4 regions of the Pantoea sp. SGAir0215 genome follow, and region 4 is predicted to be linked to each of the others. Evidence: predicted binding sites of a transcription regulator. Region 4 holds the regulator's gene; each other region holds the start of a gene.
The links. The regulator PurR, encoded in region 4, represses purine synthesis genes. The targets are predictions, from matches to a motif close to CANGCAAACGTTTGCNTG.

Region 1: the regulator PurR is predicted to act here: its motif matches at 2,383-2,400, upstream of purM (phosphoribosylformylglycinamidine cyclo-ligase).
Region 2: the regulator PurR is predicted to act here: its motif matches at 1,608-1,625, upstream of cvpA (colicin V production protein).
Region 3: the regulator PurR is predicted to act here: its motif matches at 2,700-2,717, upstream of C1N64_RS03325 (NCS2 family permease).

What each region holds. Positions count from the first base shown of each region.
Region 1 covers NZ_CP028031.1:3,808,227-3,812,876, forward strand. The annotation lists gene hda (DnaA inactivator Hda) at 1-77, opposite strand, end outside; gene uraA (uracil permease) at 172-1,461, opposite strand; gene upp (uracil phosphoribosyltransferase) at 1,618-2,244, opposite strand; gene purM (phosphoribosylformylglycinamidine cyclo-ligase) at 2,464-3,504, shown strand; gene purN (phosphoribosylglycinamide formyltransferase) at 3,501-4,139, shown strand; gene pstB (phosphate ABC transporter ATP-binding protein PstB) at 4,168-4,650, opposite strand, start outside.
Region 2 covers NZ_CP028031.1:3,643,500-3,648,149, reverse strand. The annotation lists gene folC (bifunctional tetrahydrofolate synthase/dihydrofolate synthase) at 1-667, shown strand, start outside; gene dedD (cell division protein DedD) at 657-1,436, shown strand; gene cvpA (colicin V production protein) at 1,689-2,174, shown strand; gene purF (amidophosphoribosyltransferase) at 2,212-3,729, shown strand; gene C1N64_RS16955 (UbiX family flavin prenyltransferase) at 3,831-4,400, shown strand.
Region 3 covers NZ_CP028031.1:678,654-683,303, forward strand. The annotation lists gene mnmE (tRNA uridine-5-carboxymethylaminomethyl(34) synthesis GTPase MnmE) at 1-448, shown strand, start outside; gene C1N64_RS03320 (malonic semialdehyde reductase) at 664-1,254, shown strand; gene C1N64_RS03325 (NCS2 family permease) at 1,317-2,630, opposite strand; gene yieH (6-phosphogluconate phosphatase) at 2,779-3,441, shown strand; gene C1N64_RS03335 (acyltransferase) at 3,443-4,438, opposite strand.
Region 4 covers NZ_CP028031.1:2,509,321-2,513,970, forward strand. The annotation lists gene punC (purine nucleoside transporter PunC) at 1-376, opposite strand, end outside; gene punR (DNA-binding transcriptional activator PunR) at 485-1,390, shown strand; gene purR (HTH-type transcriptional repressor PurR) at 1,387-2,412, opposite strand; gene C1N64_RS11795 (cytochrome bd-I oxidase subunit CydH) at 2,695-2,784, shown strand; gene C1N64_RS11800 (C40 family peptidase) at 3,063-3,881, opposite strand; gene C1N64_RS11805 (Grx4 family monothiol glutaredoxin) at 4,246-4,581, shown strand; gene rnt (ribonuclease T) at 4,620-4,650, opposite strand, start outside.

The sequences.
Region 1 (4,650 bases), 1.3 Mb from region 4:
GGCCAGAAGCTGGCAAAGGTTTCGTTGTCAGGTAGATAGAGTGGCAATGACAATTGTGCCGGCGTGTTCAGAAGCACCTCAGCAAGCGAACAGGCAAAAATCGGGGGCAGTCTATCATAGTTTTTGCGAAGAGATGAATCGGGCGTCCCTGCCCGCGTCTTCAGGGCTTCATCATGACGATGTGTCGCGTGTCTCTTCTGCATCAAGCACCACTTCTTCCGGGCGCAGCAGGGAAATGACGCGGAAAATCAACGCCAGCGCAACGCCAACCAGCGTCGCCAGCGCCATCCCTTTCAGCTCGGCGGCACCGATGTGCACTTTCGCGCCGCTGACGCCAATGATCAGGATCACGGAGGTCAGAATCAGGTTTTGCGCTTTGTTGTAGTCCACTTTAGATTCGATCAGGACACGAATACCGGAGGCACCGATGACGCCGTACAGCAGCAAGGAGACGCCGCCCATGACCGGCACCGGGATCGCCTGTATAGCCGCTGCCAGTTTACCCACGCAGGAGAGCAAAATCGCGAAAATGGCCGCGCCGCCAATCACCCAGGTGCTGTACACGCGGGTAATGGCCATTACGCCGATGTTTTCACCATAGGTGGTGTTTGGCGTGGATCCAAAGAAACCCGAAATGACGGTCGATAAACCGTTGGCGAACATGGAACGATGCAGGCCGGGATCACGGACCAGATCACGCTTAACAATATTGGCCGTGACCACCAGGTGGCCCACATGTTCGGCGATCACCACCAGCGCGGCGGGCAGGATCGTTAACATCGCCACCCATTCAAAACGCGGCGTATAAAACGTCGGTAATGCAAACCACGGCGCACTTTCCACGCCGCGCCAGTCCACAATGCCCATAAAAGCGGAAAGCGCGTAGCCCACCAGCACGCCGATCAAAATCGGGATAATGGCCATAAAGCCACGAAATAACACCGAGCCAAAAACGGTGACGGCCAGGGTGACCAGCGAAATCAGCACGGTTGTCCCGTCAGGCGCATGACCTTCAGCAGGGAGCAGGCCTGCCATGTTTGCTGCGACGCCCGCCAGCTCCAGACCAATGACCGCCACAATAGCGCCCATTGCTGCAGGCGGAAACATCACATCCAGCCAGCCGGTACCGGCTTTTTTGACGATCAACGCGACCAGACAGAACAGCACGCCGCAGAGAATAAATCCCCCCAGCGCCACTTCGTAACCCAGCGGCAGCAGGAGTAAAACAGGTGAAATAAAGGCAAAACTGGATCCCAGATAAGCGGGGATCTTACCTTTACAGATAAACAGATACAGCAGCGTCCCGACACCGTTAAACAGCAGTACCGTAGCCGGGTTGATATGAAAGAGGATGGGTACCAGCACCGTTGCGCCGAACATGGCGAACAGATGTTGCAGGCTGAGCGGAATCGTTTGCAGTAATGGCGGCCGTTCGCTAACGCCGATAGCGCGACGAGTCATTAAAAGTCCCCTTGAGTTGATAGTCTGTTTTTGGTCAAAAAAAAGCCGACTCTCTGGTCGGCTGATGAAGGTTATTGGCTGTTGCGAAAAAAAGCGGCTCGGCCTGCGCCTGCAGGCTGACAGCAAGGTGCTGCATGAAGCCGCCTGAACAGGTCACTATTTGGTGCCGAAAATCTTATCGCCCGCGTCACCCAGGCCCGGAATGATGTAACCCTTGTCGTTCAGGCCCTGGTCCACGGAGGCGGTGTACAGCTCCACGTCCGGGTGCGCTTTCTCCAGTGCGGCAATGCCTTCTGGCGCAGCGACCAGCACCAGCACTTTAATGCTGCTGCAGCCGGCTTTTTTCAGGAGATCGATAGTGGCGATCATGGAGCCGCCCGTCGCCAGCATCGGATCGACCACCAGCGCCAGGCGCTCTTCAATGTTGGACACCAGCTTCTGGAAATAAGGTACAGGCTCCAGCGTTTCTTCGTCACGGTACACGCCTACCACGCTGATGCGCGCGCTGGGCACGTGCTCCAGTACGCCTTCCATCATGCCCAGGCCGGCACGCAGGATGGGCACAACGGTGATTTTTTTGCCTTTAATTTGATCAACCTGAACCGGGCCATTCCAGCCCTCAATGGTGACCTTTTCGGTTTCCAGATCGGCCGTGGCTTCATAGGTCAGCAGACTGCCCACTTCAGAGGCCAGCTCACGGAAACGCTTCGTACTGATATCATGCTCACGCATCAGTCCCAGTTTATGTTTGACCAGCGGGTGTTTAACTTCCACGATCTTCATTGTTGTTCTCCCGGAGTGAGTTGAGCTAAAAAAAAATCGCGGGATTATACCGCCTTTTTAGCATCGCGCCACATGTGCTTGCGCAATCCACCGCATAAAATAAGGATTGATGAAAATTGTCGGGGACGCAATCTGAGACTCGCAAACGTTTGCCTGCGCTGATAGAATTGCCGCGCTTTATATTAAACCACCAACCGCAACTCGCGTGGGGACCTCGCAGTGACCGATAAGACCTCTCTCAGCTACAAAGACGCCGGTGTTGATATTGATGCTGGTAACGCTCTGGTTGACCGTATTAAAAGCGTAGTGAAAAAGACGCGTCGCCCGGAAGTCATGGGTGGACTAGGCGGCTTCGGTGCGCTTTGTGCGCTGCCGCAAAAATACCGTGAGCCTGTGCTGGTCTCCGGCACCGATGGCGTGGGCACCAAGCTGCGTCTGGCGATGGATCTCAAACGTCACGATGCCATTGGTATCGATCTGGTTGCTATGTGTGTTAACGACCTGGTGGTACAGGGCGCGGAGCCTCTCTTCTTCCTGGATTACTACGCGACCGGCAAGCTGGATGTGGACACCGCATCGGCGGTCATCACCGGTATCGCCGAAGGTTGTCTGCAGTCAGGCTGTGCGCTGGTGGGCGGCGAAACCGCTGAAATGCCGGGCATGTATCATGGCGAAGATTACGATGTCGCGGGCTTTTGCGTCGGTGTGGTTGAAAAGTCAGAAATCATTGACGGTAGCAAGGTTCAGGACGGTGATGTGCTGATCGCCCTGGGCTCAAGCGGCCCGCACTCGAATGGCTATTCCCTGGTGCGTAAGATTCTGGAAGTCAGCGGCACCGATCCGTTGGTTGAGCAACTGGAAGGAAAACCGCTGGCCGATCACTTACTGGCGCCGACGCGCATTTACGTCAAAAACATCCTCAGCCTGATTGAGCAGGTGGATGTGCACGCGATTGCTCATCTCACCGGCGGCGGTTTCTGGGAAAACATTCCGCGTGTCCTGCCCGACAATACTCAGGCGGTGATTGACGAGAAAAGCTGGCAGTGGCCTGCGGTGTTCGGCTGGATGCAGCAGGCGGGCAATGTCAGTCGTCATGAGATGTATCGCACCTTCAACTGCGGCGTGGGCATGATCATCGCGCTGAGCCCGGCTGACGCGGATAAGGCCGTTGACCTGATGCGTGCTGCCGGGGAAAACGCCTGGAAAATTGGTGTGATTAACGCCTCAGACTCGGAAGAGCGTGTGGTTATTCATTCATGAAAAAGCTGGTTGTACTGATTTCGGGTAACGGAAGTAACCTTCAGTCCATCCTCGACGCCTGTGCAAACGGGCGTATTCACGGCAGCGTCGCTGCCGTGTTCAGTAACAAAGCCTCCGCCTATGGTTTAGTTCGCGCGCAGGAGGCCGGGATCCCGGCAAAAGCGCTGGATGCACGTGACTTTAACGATCGCGACAGTTTTGATCGGCAGCTGATGCGTGAGATCGATGCGTATGCACCGGATCTGGTGGTGCTGGCGGGTTATATGCGCATTCTGAGTCCGGGCTTCGTGGCGCATTACTCTGACCGTCTGCTGAACATTCATCCGTCGCTGCTGCCGAAATATCCCGGTCTGCATACGCACCGCCAGGCGCTGGAAAACGGCGATAAGGAGCACGGTACATCCGTGCACTTCGTGACCGATGAACTGGATGGTGGCCCGGTCATTTTGCAGGCCAGGGTGCCGGTGTTTGCTGAAGACAGCGAGGCCGAGATTACCGAACGCGTTCAGCATCAGGAACATGCCATCTACCCACTGGTAATTAACTGGTTTACCGAAGGCCGACTGACCATGCGTGAGGGAAAAGCCTGGCTGGATGGTCATCCCTTACCCGCTCAGGGCTACGCCCACGATTAATGCTCAGGGAGCCAGGCTCCCTGCCCTTTCAACCGTAACGCCCGGTGATGTAATCTTCCGTCCGGCGCACCTGTGGTGTGGTGAAAATCCTGTCTGTGGTGTCAAACTCCACCAGCGATCCCTGATGCATAAAGGCTGTGTAATCCGACACACGTGAAGCCTGCTGCATGTTGTGGGTGACCAGCACCAGCGTGAAATGCTGCCTGAGCGTACTCATCAGTTCTTCGATCACCAGGGTAGAAATCGGGTCCAGCGCGGATGTTGGCTCATCAAGTAACAGGACGTCCGGCTCAATCGCAATAGCGCGGGCGATAACCAGCCTTTGTTGTTGCCCCGTGGAAAGCGTCAGCGCATTCTGTGCCAGCTGATCTTTCACCTCGCCCCACAGCGCCGCCGCCCGGAGTGCCCGTTCACAGGCTTCATTCAGTACGCGCTTATCGCGCACCCCTTGCAGCCGCAGTCCGTACACCACATTTTCGTAAACCGATTTAGGAAACGGATTGGGCCGCTG
Region 2 (4,650 bases), 1.1 Mb from region 4:
TGAGCCTGCTATGCCGGTGACGATTGCCGATGTCGCCAGGGAAAAGGGCGCTCAGCTCATTCAGCTTGGCCGTGACTGGCACTATCATGCGCAGGCAGAAAGCTGGTCTCTGCGCGATGCGCACGGTGAACTGAGCGATCTACCGCTGCCGCAGGTGCCCCTGCCGAATGCGGCAACGGCGCTGGTGGCGCTGCGTGCCTCGGGGCTCAACGTCAGCGACGCACATATCCGTGCCAGCCTGCCGCTGGCGGTGCTACCCGGGCGCTTTCAGACCGTCAGTGAGTCGCCTCGCGTGATTCTGGATGTGGCGCATAACCCGCACGCAGCAGGCTACCTGGCATCGCGCCTGGCTGCCTTGCCGACGCGGGGGCACGTTCACGCCGTGGTCGGGATGCTGCATGATAAAGATATCGCCGGGACGCTGTCCGCGCTGGCCCCGCAGGTCGACTTCTGGTACTGCGCGCCGCTGTCCGGCCCGCGCGGTGCCAGTGCAGAACAACTCATGGCACACGTAACGTCTGCCCGGGCATTCGCAGATGTCGAACAGGCCTGGCAACAGGCGCGGCAGCAGGCTGAACCGCAGGACATCATCCTGGTATGCGGCTCTTTCCTGACCGTCGCGCAGGTGATGGAATCGATTGAAACGGAGAGAGGACGTGGCGAGTAAGTTTCAAAACCGTTTAGTCGGTACCGTTATTCTGGTGGCCATCGGCGTGATTGTGTTGCCGGGGCTGCTGGATGGTAAGAAAAAACACTATAAAGAAGAGTTTGCGGCGATTCCACTGGTCCCGAAACCGGACGACCAGCAGGACAGCGAAATGGTGCCGCCGGTCACCCAGTCGCTGCCAGCCCATCCGCCTGCCGGCGCGGGCAGTGCGGTAAGTCATCCTGACGGGGGCAACTCACAGGCGCAAGAGGGCAGCACGCAGCCCGAGCAAAACAGTGCGCCGAGTGTCGTATCACCGCCGCCTGTACATTCGACGACAGCGAAAGAAAAACCAGCTGAGACGACAAAACCGAAACATACCGAGCAGGCTAAACCGAAGCCGGTAGAACAGACGCAGAGCAAACCGGTCGAGAAAACCAAACCGGTTGAGCAAGCGAAGCCCGTTGAAAAAACCAGGCCGGCCGAGCAGGCAGCGCGCACCGAGGAAGCGGCCCCGGCAGAGCAACCGAAAGAGACGCAACCCTCGGGACAGGCGTATGTTGTCCAGTTGGGCGCATTGAAGAACGCCAGCAAGGTCAACGAGATTGTCGCGAAGCTGCGCCTGTCGGGTTACCGGGCCTATACGGTGCCGTCAACGCCGGTGCAGGGACAAATCACCCGCATTTATGTGGGACCGGATGCGTCTAAAGCGAAAATGCAGGCGGCAGTGGGCGAGCTGAAAAACGTCTCGGGTCTAAGCGGCGTGGTTAAACCCTACAGCGCGCGTTAAACCCGCGATTGGCGCTGCCGATAAGAATAACAGGCAGCGACAATCAGCTCTGGCTAAGCGGGGCGGGCAACGGTTAGCCTGGCTTTTCAACGGGTTAACCGGATAACAATCTCACAGGCGAAGTTCGTTTTTTTCTTCGCCTTTTTTATGGATGCAGAACCTGAAAACCCCTACGCAAACGTTTTCTTTTTCTGTTAGAATGCGCCCCGAACTGGATGCAGGGGTGCAATGGCACTGGCGCTGGAAGAGTTCATGATCTGGATTGATTACGTCATTATTGCGGTAGTTGGTTTTTCGGCTTTGGTCAGCCTGGTTCGAGGGTTTGTCCGCGAAGCCTTATCTCTTGTTACCTGGGGATGCGCGTTTTTTGTCGCCAGTCATTACTATGCCTACCTTGCTGTCTGGTTTACAGGTTTTGACGACGAACTGGTTCGGAACGGAATCGCCATTGCGGTGCTGTTCATTGCGACCCTGATTGTGGGGGCGATAGTGAACTACGTTATCGGCTCGCTGGTAGAAAAAACCGGCCTGTCGGGAACCGATCGGGTATTAGGCGTTTGTTTCGGGGCCTTGCGTGGTGTGCTTATTGTAGCCGCTTTGCTGTTCTTCCTGGATACATTCACGGGTTTTTCAAAAAGCCCGGACTGGCAGCAGTCTCAACTTATTCCCGAGTTCAGTTCTATAATCAGGTGGTTTTTTGACTACCTGAAAAGCACGTCGAGTTTTTTGCCCCGGTGAGACCATCGGGCGTACGGCTTAATGAGGAAATGACAACATGTGCGGTATTGTCGGTATCACCGGTTTCATGCCGGTAAACCAGTCGATCTATGACGCGTTAACGGTGCTCCAGCATCGTGGGCAGGATGCCGCAGGCATTTGTACGATTGATGCGCTCAACTGCTTTCGCCTGCGTAAGGCCAACGGCCTGGTCAGCGATGTTTTCGAAGCCCGTCATATGCAGCGTTTACAAGGCAACATGGGGATTGGTCATGCACGCTATCCTACAGCGGGCAGCTCCAGCGCTTCTGAAGCGCAACCGTTCTACGTCAACTCGCCGTACGGGATTTCTCTTGCACACAACGGTAACCTGACCAACGCACATGAACTGCGTAAGCAGCTGTTCGAAAAAGGCCGCCGTCATGTGAACACCACGTCAGACTCAGAGATCCTGCTGAATATCTTTGCGCAGGAACTGGATCGTTTTCAGCACTATCCGCTGGAAGCCGACAACATTTTTGCCGCTATCGCCGCCGTGCATCAGCAGGTTCGCGGCGCGTATGCGGTGGTCTCGATGATTATCGGCCACGGCATGGTCGCCTTCCGCGATCCTAACGGGATTCGTCCGCTGGTGCTGGGCAAACGCGTCATTGCGGATGGCCGTACCGAGTATATGGTGGCCTCAGAAAGCGTCGCGCTGGATACACTGGGTTTTGAATTCATCCGTGACGTCGCGCCGGGTGAAGCGGTGTACATCACGGAGCAGGGCCAGCTTTCGACCCGTCAGTGTGCCGAGAACCCCAAAAACAATCCGTGCCTGTTCGAATACGTCTATTTTGCCCGACCGGACTCCTTCCTGGACAAAATTTCGGTCTACAGCGCGCGCGTCCGCATGGGCACCAAGCTGGGCCAGAAAATTGCCCGTGAATGGGAAGATCTGGATATCGATGTGGTGATTCCGATTCCGGAAACTTCCATGGATACGGCACTGGAAATCGCCCGCATCCTTGATAAGCCTTACCGCCAGGGATTTGTGAAAAACCGCTATGTCGGTCGTACCTTTATCATGCCGGGTCAGCAGCTGCGCCGCAGCGCCGTGCGCCGCAAACTCAATGCTAACCGCGCCGAATTCCGCGATAAAAACGTCTTGCTGATCGATGACTCTATCGTGCGTGGCACCACGTCTGAGCAGATTATTGAAATGGCACGCGAAGCAGGGGCAAAAAAGGTTTATCTCGCCTCTGCGGCTCCGGAAGTGCGCTTCCCTAACGTCTACGGCATTGATATGCCGAGCGCCACTGAGCTGATTGCCCATGGCCGCGAAGTCGAAGAGATTCGTCAGATTATCAAAGCAGATGCGCTGATTTTCCAGGATCTCAATGACCTCATCGAAGCCGTACGCGAAGAGAATCCCGATATCGTTCAGTTCGAGTGCTCCGTTTTTAACGGGGTTTACGTTACTAAAGATGTGGATCAGGGCTACCTTGAATATCTGGAATCCCTGCGTAACGACGACGCGAAAGCCATTGCGCGGCAGAACGAAGTCGAAAATCTTGAACTGCATAACGAAGGCTAATCAGGCCTGATGCAAAAAAAGAGGGCGGGACTTATCCCGCCCTCTGTGTTTTTTGTCGCGCTGCGCTATTATGGTGCACTTTGCCACTGCAAGGTTGAACGATGAAACGACTCATTATTGGTATTTCCGGCGCAAGCGGTGTGATTTACGGCGTGCGGTTACTGCAGGTCTTGCAGCAGGTCAGCGACGTGGAAACCCATCTGGTCATCAGTCACGCGGCGCGTCAGACGCTGAGCCTGGAAAGTGACTACAGTCTGCGCGATGTTCAGGCGCTGGCCGATGTGGTTCATGATGTGCGCGACATTGCCGCCAGCATTTCCTCCGGGTCGTTTAAAACCCTGGGCATGGTGATTTTACCGTGTTCAATGAAAACCCTGTCGGGCATTGTGCACAGCTACAGCGATTCCCTGCTGACGCGCGCGGCGGACGTGGTGCTTAAAGAGCAGCGCAAGCTGGTACTCTGCGTACGTGAAACGCCGCTGCATATTGGCCACTTGCGGATGATGACGACCGCCGCTGAATTAGGGGCGATTATCATGCCGCCGGTACCGGCGTTTTATCATCGTCCGACAACCATTGACGAACTGGTCGATCAAACAATTAACCGGGTTATCGATCAGTTCGACATTGAACTGCCTCAGGATTTGTTTGTGCGCTGGCAAGGTGCATAAGGTTCAGCTTGTGCACTTATTTAGTGCAAAAGCGCGGGAGCGATCACTGTTCCTGCATTTGATGAACTAAAAGTTCACAACATCGCTTTTTCTCTGTGACTTCACTGATATATTCCTTTCACAAACCCAGCCTTTATGTGGCAAAAACGGCGGGCTGGGTGCGCGGCAGACCTGCATAACTGGCACGAAACGTGCACAGGTTACTGGCAGTGTTCGTTGCAAACACACATCATGCATCACATAACAATAA
Region 3 (4,650 bases), 1.8 Mb from region 4:
CACCACGCAGGCGACCGAACCGGCGGAAATCTGGCCCGATTTTGTCGCTCGCCTGCCGTCTCAACTGCCGATCACCGTGGTGCGCAATAAAGCGGACATCACCGGTGAAACGCTCGGCCTGACGGACGTCAATGGTCATGCCCTGATCAGACTGTCTGCCCGCACCAGCGAAGGGATTGATACCTTACGTGATCACCTCAAACAGACCATGGGGTTTGCCGACAATATGGAAGGCGGCTTCCTGGCACGCCGTCGTCATTTGCAGGCACTGGAATTAGCCGCAACCCACCTGGAGCAGGGAAAACATCAACTGCTGGGCGCATGGGCAGGGGAATTACTGGCAGAAGAGTTGCGTCTGGCGCAGCAGGCGCTAAGTGAAATTACGGGTGAATTTACCTCGGACGATCTGTTAGGCCGGATTTTCTCCAGTTTCTGTATTGGTAAGTAGCTCAGCGGGCAGACGGCGGTGGAAATGTGCATCCAGAAACGCAATCCGCCGTGCGTTGCGCATCGGTTGCCGTAACGCAAGGTATGATAACGAGGGATAAGATTGCTCACGTTTTGCGGCGTGCCAGGTCATTCACACTAAACCGGGCGAATAGGCATCCAAAAGCGTGAACGCAACGTACAGGTTAAATACTGGATGTTTTCCTGGAGAGTTATATGACGATACCGCTTGATGATGCCGCGCTGAATACGTTGTTTTACCAGGCCCGTACGCACAGTCACTGGCAGCCTGAACCGGTGCAGCAGTCGCTGCTGGAGAAGCTCTATCAGATGGTTGCCCTGGCACCGACCTCGGCCAACTGCTCACCCGGTCGCTTTGTTTTTGTCACCTCCGCGGAGGGAAAAGAAAAGCTGAAGCCGGCCCTGGCCTCCGGCAACCTTGAGAAAACCCTGCGCGCCCCTGTCACCGTGATTATTGCCTGGGACAGCGAGTTTTATCAGCATCTGACCATGTTGTTTCAACATGCCGATGCGCGAAACTGGTTTACCAACACACCCGATCTGGTTAAAGAAACCGCATTTCGTAACAGTAGCCTGCAGGCAGGCTATCTGATCATGGCCGCGCGTGCGCTGGGGCTGGATGCAGGCCCGATGTCAGGATTCGATCCGCTTAAAGTGAACGCGGCCTTTTTTGCCGGTACCAGCTGGCAGGCCAACCTGCTCATTAACCTGGGCTATGGCTTACCCGACAAGCTCCCGCCCCGATTACCCCGGCTGAGCCTGGAGCAGGCCTGCCAGTTCGTCTGAGTTACTGGAGCGTTACGTGCTTACCGTAACGCTCACTGCTTTCCCGCCCTTTGCGTACGGTTTTAATGCGCGTCGATAAAGGCGATTTTCAATACAAACAGCAAGGCGACAATGACGACGCAGGGGCTGATTTCTCGCCAGCGACCGGTGCCCAGCTTCATCACACAGTACGCAATAAAGCCCAGTGCGATGCCTTCTGTAATCGAAAAACTAAAGGGCATCATGGCGGCAGTTACAAATGCCGGGACGGCTTCGGTCAGGTCATCCCATTTGATGCGGGACAGGCTGGCCGTCATCAGCACGCCAACATAGATTAACGCGCCTGCCGCAGCATAGGCCGGTACCATGGCCGCCAGGGGCGATAAAAACGTGACGAGCAGGAACAGAAGGCCTGTGACCACGGCCATCAATCCGGTACGGCCGCCGACAGCTACGCCGGAGGTACTTTCAATATAGGCGGTCACCGATGACGTTCCTGCCAGCGCGCCCGTTACCGAACTGATGCTGTCGACATACAACGCCTGTTTCATGCGCGGGAACGTGCCTTTTTCATCAGCCAGTCCGGCTTTGTCGGTCACGCCAATCAAGGTGCCGGACGAGTCAAACAGATTGACCAGCATAAAGGAGAATATGACGCCTGCCATGCCGATGTTGAACGCGCCTTTAATATCAACCTGACCGACAATCGCGGTGACAGATGGCGGCGCAGAAACCACGCCCGTAAACGTCACGTCGCCCAGCAGCCAGCCCAACGCCGTGGTGACGATCATCGAAATGAGCACGGCGGCGTGAATATTGCGTGAGGCCAGAATGGCGATAATAAAGAATCCCAGCGCACCCAGCAGCACATTGTGTGAGCTGAGGTTACCCACGCTGACCAGCGTATCCGGGTTGGCCACAATGATACCGGCGTTTTTCAGGCCCATCATGGCAATGAACAGGCCAATGCCAGCGGTGATGCCTACGCGCAGGCTAAGCGGAATATTGGCGATCATCCAGTAACGTACCCGCAACAGAGTCAGGATGAGCAGACCCAGTGCGCCCCAGAAGATGGCACCCATGCCGACCTGCCATGAGTAACCCATCGCGCCGACGACCACAAAGGCAAAAAAGGCATTGAGGCCCATCGCCGGGGCCAGGGCGACAGGAAGATTGGCAAACAGCCCCATCAGGATGCTGCCGAACGCGGCAATCAAACAGGTCGTTACGAACACTGCCCGGGTATCCATGCCTGCGACACCTAAAATCTGCGGGTTCACAAAAACAATGTATACCATGGTCAAAAACGTGGTAATGCCTGCGATCACTTCGGTACGAACCGTTGTACCATGCTCCTGCAGTTTGAATACGCGCTGAAAAAGGCCTTGTTTATTCATGCCATTTATCCAGAAGAAAATTTCACCGGCGCGTATCCTGGCGATTTTGCCCCGGCAATACAATGATTTTTCGCAACCGATTGCCATATCCCGGCCCCTCAGGGCCACGCTGACGTGTTAAGGTACCCCGAACAAAAGGAGGAGTCAGATGTCTGTTGAATGCGTCTTTTTCGATTGTGACGGTACCCTGGTTGACAGTGAAGTCCTGTGCACCCGCGCGTATGTCACCACCTTTGCCCAGTACGGGATTACGCTCTCTCTGCAGGAGATGTTCGAAAAGTACAAAGGGGTAAAGCTGTATGACATCATCCGCGACGTCAGTGAAACGCATCGGGTCGCTCTGCCGCTGGAGGACGTTGAACCGGCCTACCGGCGCGAAGTGGCCCGTTTGTTTGACCGTGAACTGAAGCCGATAGCCGGTGCGAAGGCACTGGTCGGGCAAATGGCAGTACCGATATGCGTGGTGTCAAACGGCACGGTGAAAAAAATGCAGCACTCGCTGGGCCTCACCGGCATGCTGAGTCATTTCGCTGACCGTCTTTACAGCGGTTACGATATTGACCACTGGAAGCCCGAACCCGAGCTGATGTTTCACGCAGCCCAACAAATGCAGGTACCCGTCGAGCGCTGTATTTTGGTGGATGACTCCGAAGCCGGTGCGCGTGCCGGTATCGCAGCAGGCATGCCGGTGTTTTATTACTGTGCCGACGCTCATAATCCCGAACTCCATCATCCGCTGGTGACCGTGTTCACCGATATGGCCGCGTTACCCGCGCTGTGGCGCGCCAGAGGCTGGAACCTGACACGCTGACTCAGGTCACCCAATGTCGTTTATCCACCCGACTGAGCAGCATTCCCAGTAATAAGCTGCCCACCAGCGTGACGGTAAAAACGGCAGGCAGGTCGAGCCAGGGACGCGCCATATCGTCATAGTGATGGGTGCGAATAAAATGGATGAACAGGGCGTGAAAGCCGTAGATGGGCAGAGAGTAGCGCGAAATGATGGCCAGACCGGGCAGCGTACGTTGATTAAAGGCATTTTTGAACACCACCAGCGCGCTTATTGCGGCAATGAATACCAGCGGTCCGCAATAGAGATACCACGTATCGTTAAAGGCACCATTAACGATTAACGCGCGCTTCGTACCCAGCATAATGCCGGTCACGCAGGCCACAAAGGTCACGGCAGCCAACGGTGTGATAGCGCGTCTTTCTGTGTCCATGGTACCGATCGCCCGGCCTAATAAGGCGTAGAGCAGGTAATAGATACTGTCGCCGCTCAGGTAAAGGTTAATGGGCAACCAGTGAAAGCGCCCCCACGACTGGTCCATGGTATTGGGATTCGCGAGGACCACCACAATCAGCACCAGTAGCGCCACGTAGCGCGGCCGCACGCTTTTTACCTGAATCAGGGGCGACAAGAGGTAAATCCCCATGAGCGCGAAGAAAAACCACAGATGGTAGAACACCGGCTTCTGCAGCATTTTTAAAATTGAACGGCCTTCGCCAATTGGCGTCAGCAGGCTGATATAAACCAGTGACACGGCACTGTAAAAAACCAGACATCCCAGCAGTCGCCACAGGTGGCGCGGCTGCGTACTGCGTTCACCAAAGAACAGATAGCCTGAAATCATAAAAAACAGCGGCACACAGATGCGTGACGCTGAATTGAACAGGTTAGCAATATCCCACCAGTGACCTTTTATGGCCATCGGACCGGTCAGATACCACGTTGTGGTGTGAATGACGATGACCATCAGGCAGGCAATCGCCCGCAAATTATCAATCCAGTAAATCTTTTGCGACATGGTGTCCTCTGGCGCAGTGCGTCCCGGTGCAAAGCGTAGCCAGTCGCGTCGACGTCAACAAGCGCAATAGCGGGGATTCAGAACCCTCTGTGCACAGGATCGCATGAAAACGCATAACCGTATCGGTTAATCAGGCGATGACAGGCCGCCAGCAGGCTAAATCTGACACCAAAAATCCACTCTCGCGGCTGCGCCGCCGGATTTCCGGCTGC
Region 4 (4,650 bases):
ACTGAGGATAGCGATCGACGACCAGCGCCTGCCAGCTGACGGCCGCCGCGCACACGCCGATAGCCTGTACAAAACGCAGTACCAGCATCAGGATCACATTATCTACCCACAACATACCCGCACAGCCCAGAGCAAACAGGACGAGGCCTGCCAGCAGCACCGGCTTACGCCCCAACCGATCAGATAAGGGACCCCAGACCAGTTGACCACAGGCAAAACCGGCCAGAAACAGGCTCATGCTGGCGCTGATCATCCCGGCTGACGTGCTAAAACTTTGCTGCATAGCGCCGAAGGCGGGCAGGTACATATCGGTTGCCAGAAAGCCCAGCATACTGAGCACGGCAAGATAGGGAATAAAGCCTTTTGAAGCGGACATCGGGTTCTCATCAGTTGCAGAATAAACGCGGGGCAGTGTAAAAGCTGTACTTCACGCTGTGAAACGGTAAAATTTGCCTGTTGCTGTTAAAAATTTTGAAGGCAAATTATGTGGTCTGAATATGCGCTGGAAGTGGTGGATGCGGTCGCACGCGGTGGCAGCTTTAGCGCGGCCGCCCAGGAACTGCACCGTGTGCCTTCTGCCATCAGCTATACCGTTCGCCAGCTGGAAACCTGGCTGGCTGTGCCGCTGTTTGAACGCCAGCACCGGGAGGTGATTCTCACCCCGGCGGGCGAGCATTTTGTGCGGGAAGGGCGCAGCGTTATCAAAAAAATGGATGCCACACGACGTCAGTGTCAACAGCTCGCCAACGGCTGGCGCGGTCAGATTGGTATTGCCGTCGACTGCATCGTCAAACCGCAGCGGACCCGGCAGTTTGTCAGGGATTTTTACCGCCATTTTCCCGACATGGAGTTGCACATCAGCTATGAGGTCTTTAACGGCGTCTGGGATGCGCTGGCAGACGGGCGAGTGGATGTGGCGATAGGTGCGACACAGGCGATTCCGGTGGGGGGGCGTTTCGCCTTTCGCGATATGGGCACCCTGAACTGGCGTTGCGTGGTGGCGCGTCAGCACCCTCTGACGCAGGTTGCTACGCTGGGTGATGAGGCGTTGCGCAACTGGCCTTCACTGGTGCTGGAAGATACGTCGCGCGCGTTACCGCGTCGTATGACCTGGGCGCTGGATAACCAACGCCGGCTGGTGGTCCCGGACTGGCAAACCGGTCTGGACTGTGTGCGCGCCGGTTTGTGTGTCGCGATGATACCGGGCCATTTAGCGCGGCCCTTACTGGACAGCGGCGAGATGGCAGAGCTGAACTTACCGCAGGCGTTTCCGGAAAGTCCCTGCTGCGTCAGCTGGGCGGAAGATCGCGCATCACCGGCGCTGGGGTGGTTACTCCAGTACCTGGGCGATGCGCAAACGCTAAATCAGGAGTGGTTGAGCGAGGATTAACGGCGATAATCGCGATAAGGACCATAGCCCACCGAGCGTCGCTCAATAAGCGTCGGGTGGACTTCAATCGTCTGCGACTCTTCCCGCTTACTGGTGATGCGATCTAACAACATCTCCAGCGCCTTCTCACCCAACTGGGCTTTAGGTTGATGCACCGTGGTCAGTGCCGGAGTGAAATAGCGCGCATTGCGCACATTGTCGTAACCAATGACGGAGATATCCTGCGGCACGCGCAGGCCCATTTCGTCGGCCGCGCAGATTGCGCCCATCGCCATGATGTCGCCCCCACAGAATACGGCGCTTGGGCGCTGCTTCTGTGACAGAATCTGCTGCATGGCCTGATAGCCAGATTCGGGTTCAAAGTCACCCTGCACAATCCATTCGGCACGTGGCTGAATACCCGCTTCTTCCAGCGCCTTAAGGAAACCGGCATGGCGACCGCCTCCCGTGTTACGCTCCATCTGGCCGGGAATGGCACCAATATCGCGATGACCACGCTCAATCAAATAACGTCCTGCCAGATAACCGCCCTGGAAAGCATTGTCCAGTACGGTATCGGTAAAGTCGGCACGGGATTCGCCCCAGTCCATCACCACCATCGGAATATTGCGGTTCGCTTCCAGCATTTGCAGCAGATCATCCGGATACTCTGAACACATCACCAGAAGCCCGTCAACGCGCTTTTGCGCCATCATCGACAGATAGGCGCGCTGTTTTTGCAGGTCATTATGTGCGTTGCCCAAAATCAGGGTATAGCCTTTATCGAAGCAGTGATTCTCAATGGCTTCGATAATTTCAGCAAAGTAGGGCGCTTCACTGGACGTGGCGAGCAGGCCCAGCGTTTTGGTGTGATTCACCTTCAGGCTACGCGCGACTGCGCTGGGAGAATAATGCAGTTCCCGAATCGCTTCCCACACCGCTTCGCAGGTATTTTCTGCGACAAAGCGCGTTTTATTGATGACGTGTGAGACGGTCGTGGTGGACACGCCCGCACGCTTCGCCACATCTTTAATTGTTGCCATGTAAATCGAACTCCCGGGCCTATCTAAATTATTGATAAGCATATTGTTAAACGTTTGCGTCAGCGGACGGTTATTTCTGCGAAAAACATCGCTTTTCTGTCCGGTATTGAGTCATCAGGGCAGGAAATAACGTCTGAAAAGGGCGCGGACGCAACCGATATTGCGCGCTGTTGCGCAACAAAGGGGGGATTCTAACAAGGCTGTGCGGATAAAACGAGATTTTTACCCACGCGTATGTGAAAATGCTTTCACCTTACAAACGTCAGGGTTAAAGGAGAGGGGATGAGTACCGATTTGAAACTGTCATTAATGACGACGGCAGCCGCACTGTTAATGATCATCGCGTTTAGCTTCACCGCTATTCTGCACTAGTCGCATTCGTTTGCAGCGAGGCTATACTGGCTGACTGGCTGACTGGCTGACTGGCTGACTGGCTGACTGGCTGACTGGCTGACTGGCTGACTGGCTGACTGGCTGACTGACTCGCTGACTGCGCGTCCAGCCTTGCCGGTGATACGTCCTGTCTGTCAGACCGTATCACCGGCAGGTGCGGCATTTTCGCCCGCAACACCCGGCTGCACAATCGGGGTGAGGTGGGCAATAAAAAAGCCGGGAAGTTGCCTTTCCCGGCTTTTTTGTATGAAGGACGTTTAGCGAACGGTCTTTGGCGTCATAACGCGACGCGCACCAATATAATGGCGCTGCCAGTAATCTTCGCTCAACGCACTGATTTGAATATCTTTACCGGTACGCGGTGACTGAATGAATTTACCGTTGCCCAGGTAAACCCCGACATGATCTGCGGTTCCACGCCCGTTGATGCGGAAGAAAACCAGATCGCCTTTTTCAAGGGATTCGCGGTTGACCGGTGCTGCATCCCGCAGATGGTACATTTCGTTAGCGGTACGGGGGATCTTAAACTTCACGACGTCTTTGTAGGCGTACCATACGAGGCCACTGCAATCAAAACCCGTATGGGGCGATTTGCCTCCCCACTGATAACGCTTGCCAAGTTGCCCCATCAGTTTTGCCATCGCCGTTTCACGCGCTTTCTGGTAACGCTGGCGATGCGCTTTACTCATTTTAATGGTGCCGGTTTCGGTATTGTCTGCCGTTAACGCCTTCGCAGCACGTTGATGACCATACCGTTTTTTGCTGGCGGTATTGGCGGCGACTTTTTTGCTCAGCGTCTTGTGCGAGGCAGTCGTTTTAGCGAGCGTTTTGTGCGTGGTGGTGTGGGAGGTCGTTTTGCTGGTTTTCGTGGTCTTACTGACTTTCTGAACAGCGGAGGTGCGACTTTTTTTAGATGAGGCTTTAACCGCGCGTCGTTTGCGCCGATCATCGTCGCGCGCACTTTTTTTCTCTACCTTATGCAAGCTGGCCTTAACCGTCGCATGCGGGGATGCAGCAGCGATGTTAAAGAAGAGTTGCGCAAAAGCCAGAATAAGAAGCGTAATGATTGAACGCATAGTCCGTTTACTGGTTAAGCTGTCAGATCAAACAGGTCTCTGACAAAGTTAAGAAAAATCTGATCACCGATCAGCGCCGAAGTCATTCTAGTCCAGTTTTTTTTAAAAGAGTAAGTCCTTTTTTTATTAATTGATGGCCTGGATAAAAATCAGGCATAAATCAGGAATTTCAGTCTCTTATAGCAGCAAATTCATTGCAAATTATGAATACATTCATAGTCTTTGTCACAGTTTCCTGCGAATGCCTGACCAGCCTACTTAGCAAACATGGCGATTTAACGTCGGACGAGCCAAAATCTCGTTTTCAGTCCTGGCGTGAAGTCGCTACAATAAAGAAACACGAAGTGACGAATTAAGGAAGGCAATAATGAGTACTGTAGAAAAAATTCAGCGCCAGATCGCAGAAAACCCGATCCTGCTGTACATGAAAGGTTCGCCGAAACTGCCAAGCTGCGGTTTCTCTGCGCAGGCGGTCCAGGCGTTGTCTGCCTGTGGTGAGCGCTTTGCTTACGTGGATATTCTGCAGAACCCGGATATTCGCGCAGAGCTGCCAAAATACGCCAACTGGCCCACGTTCCCGCAGTTATGGGTTGATGGCGAACTGGTCGGCGGCTGCGACATTATTGTTGAAATGTTCCAGCGCGGCGAGTTGCAGCCGTTAATCAAAGAAACCGCTGAGAAGTTTAAAGAAGCGGAATAACTGAAAAAGGCCGACCTCGTCGGCCTTTTTTACGCGCGTTACTCGGTTGTTTCTCCACCCGTCGCCGAC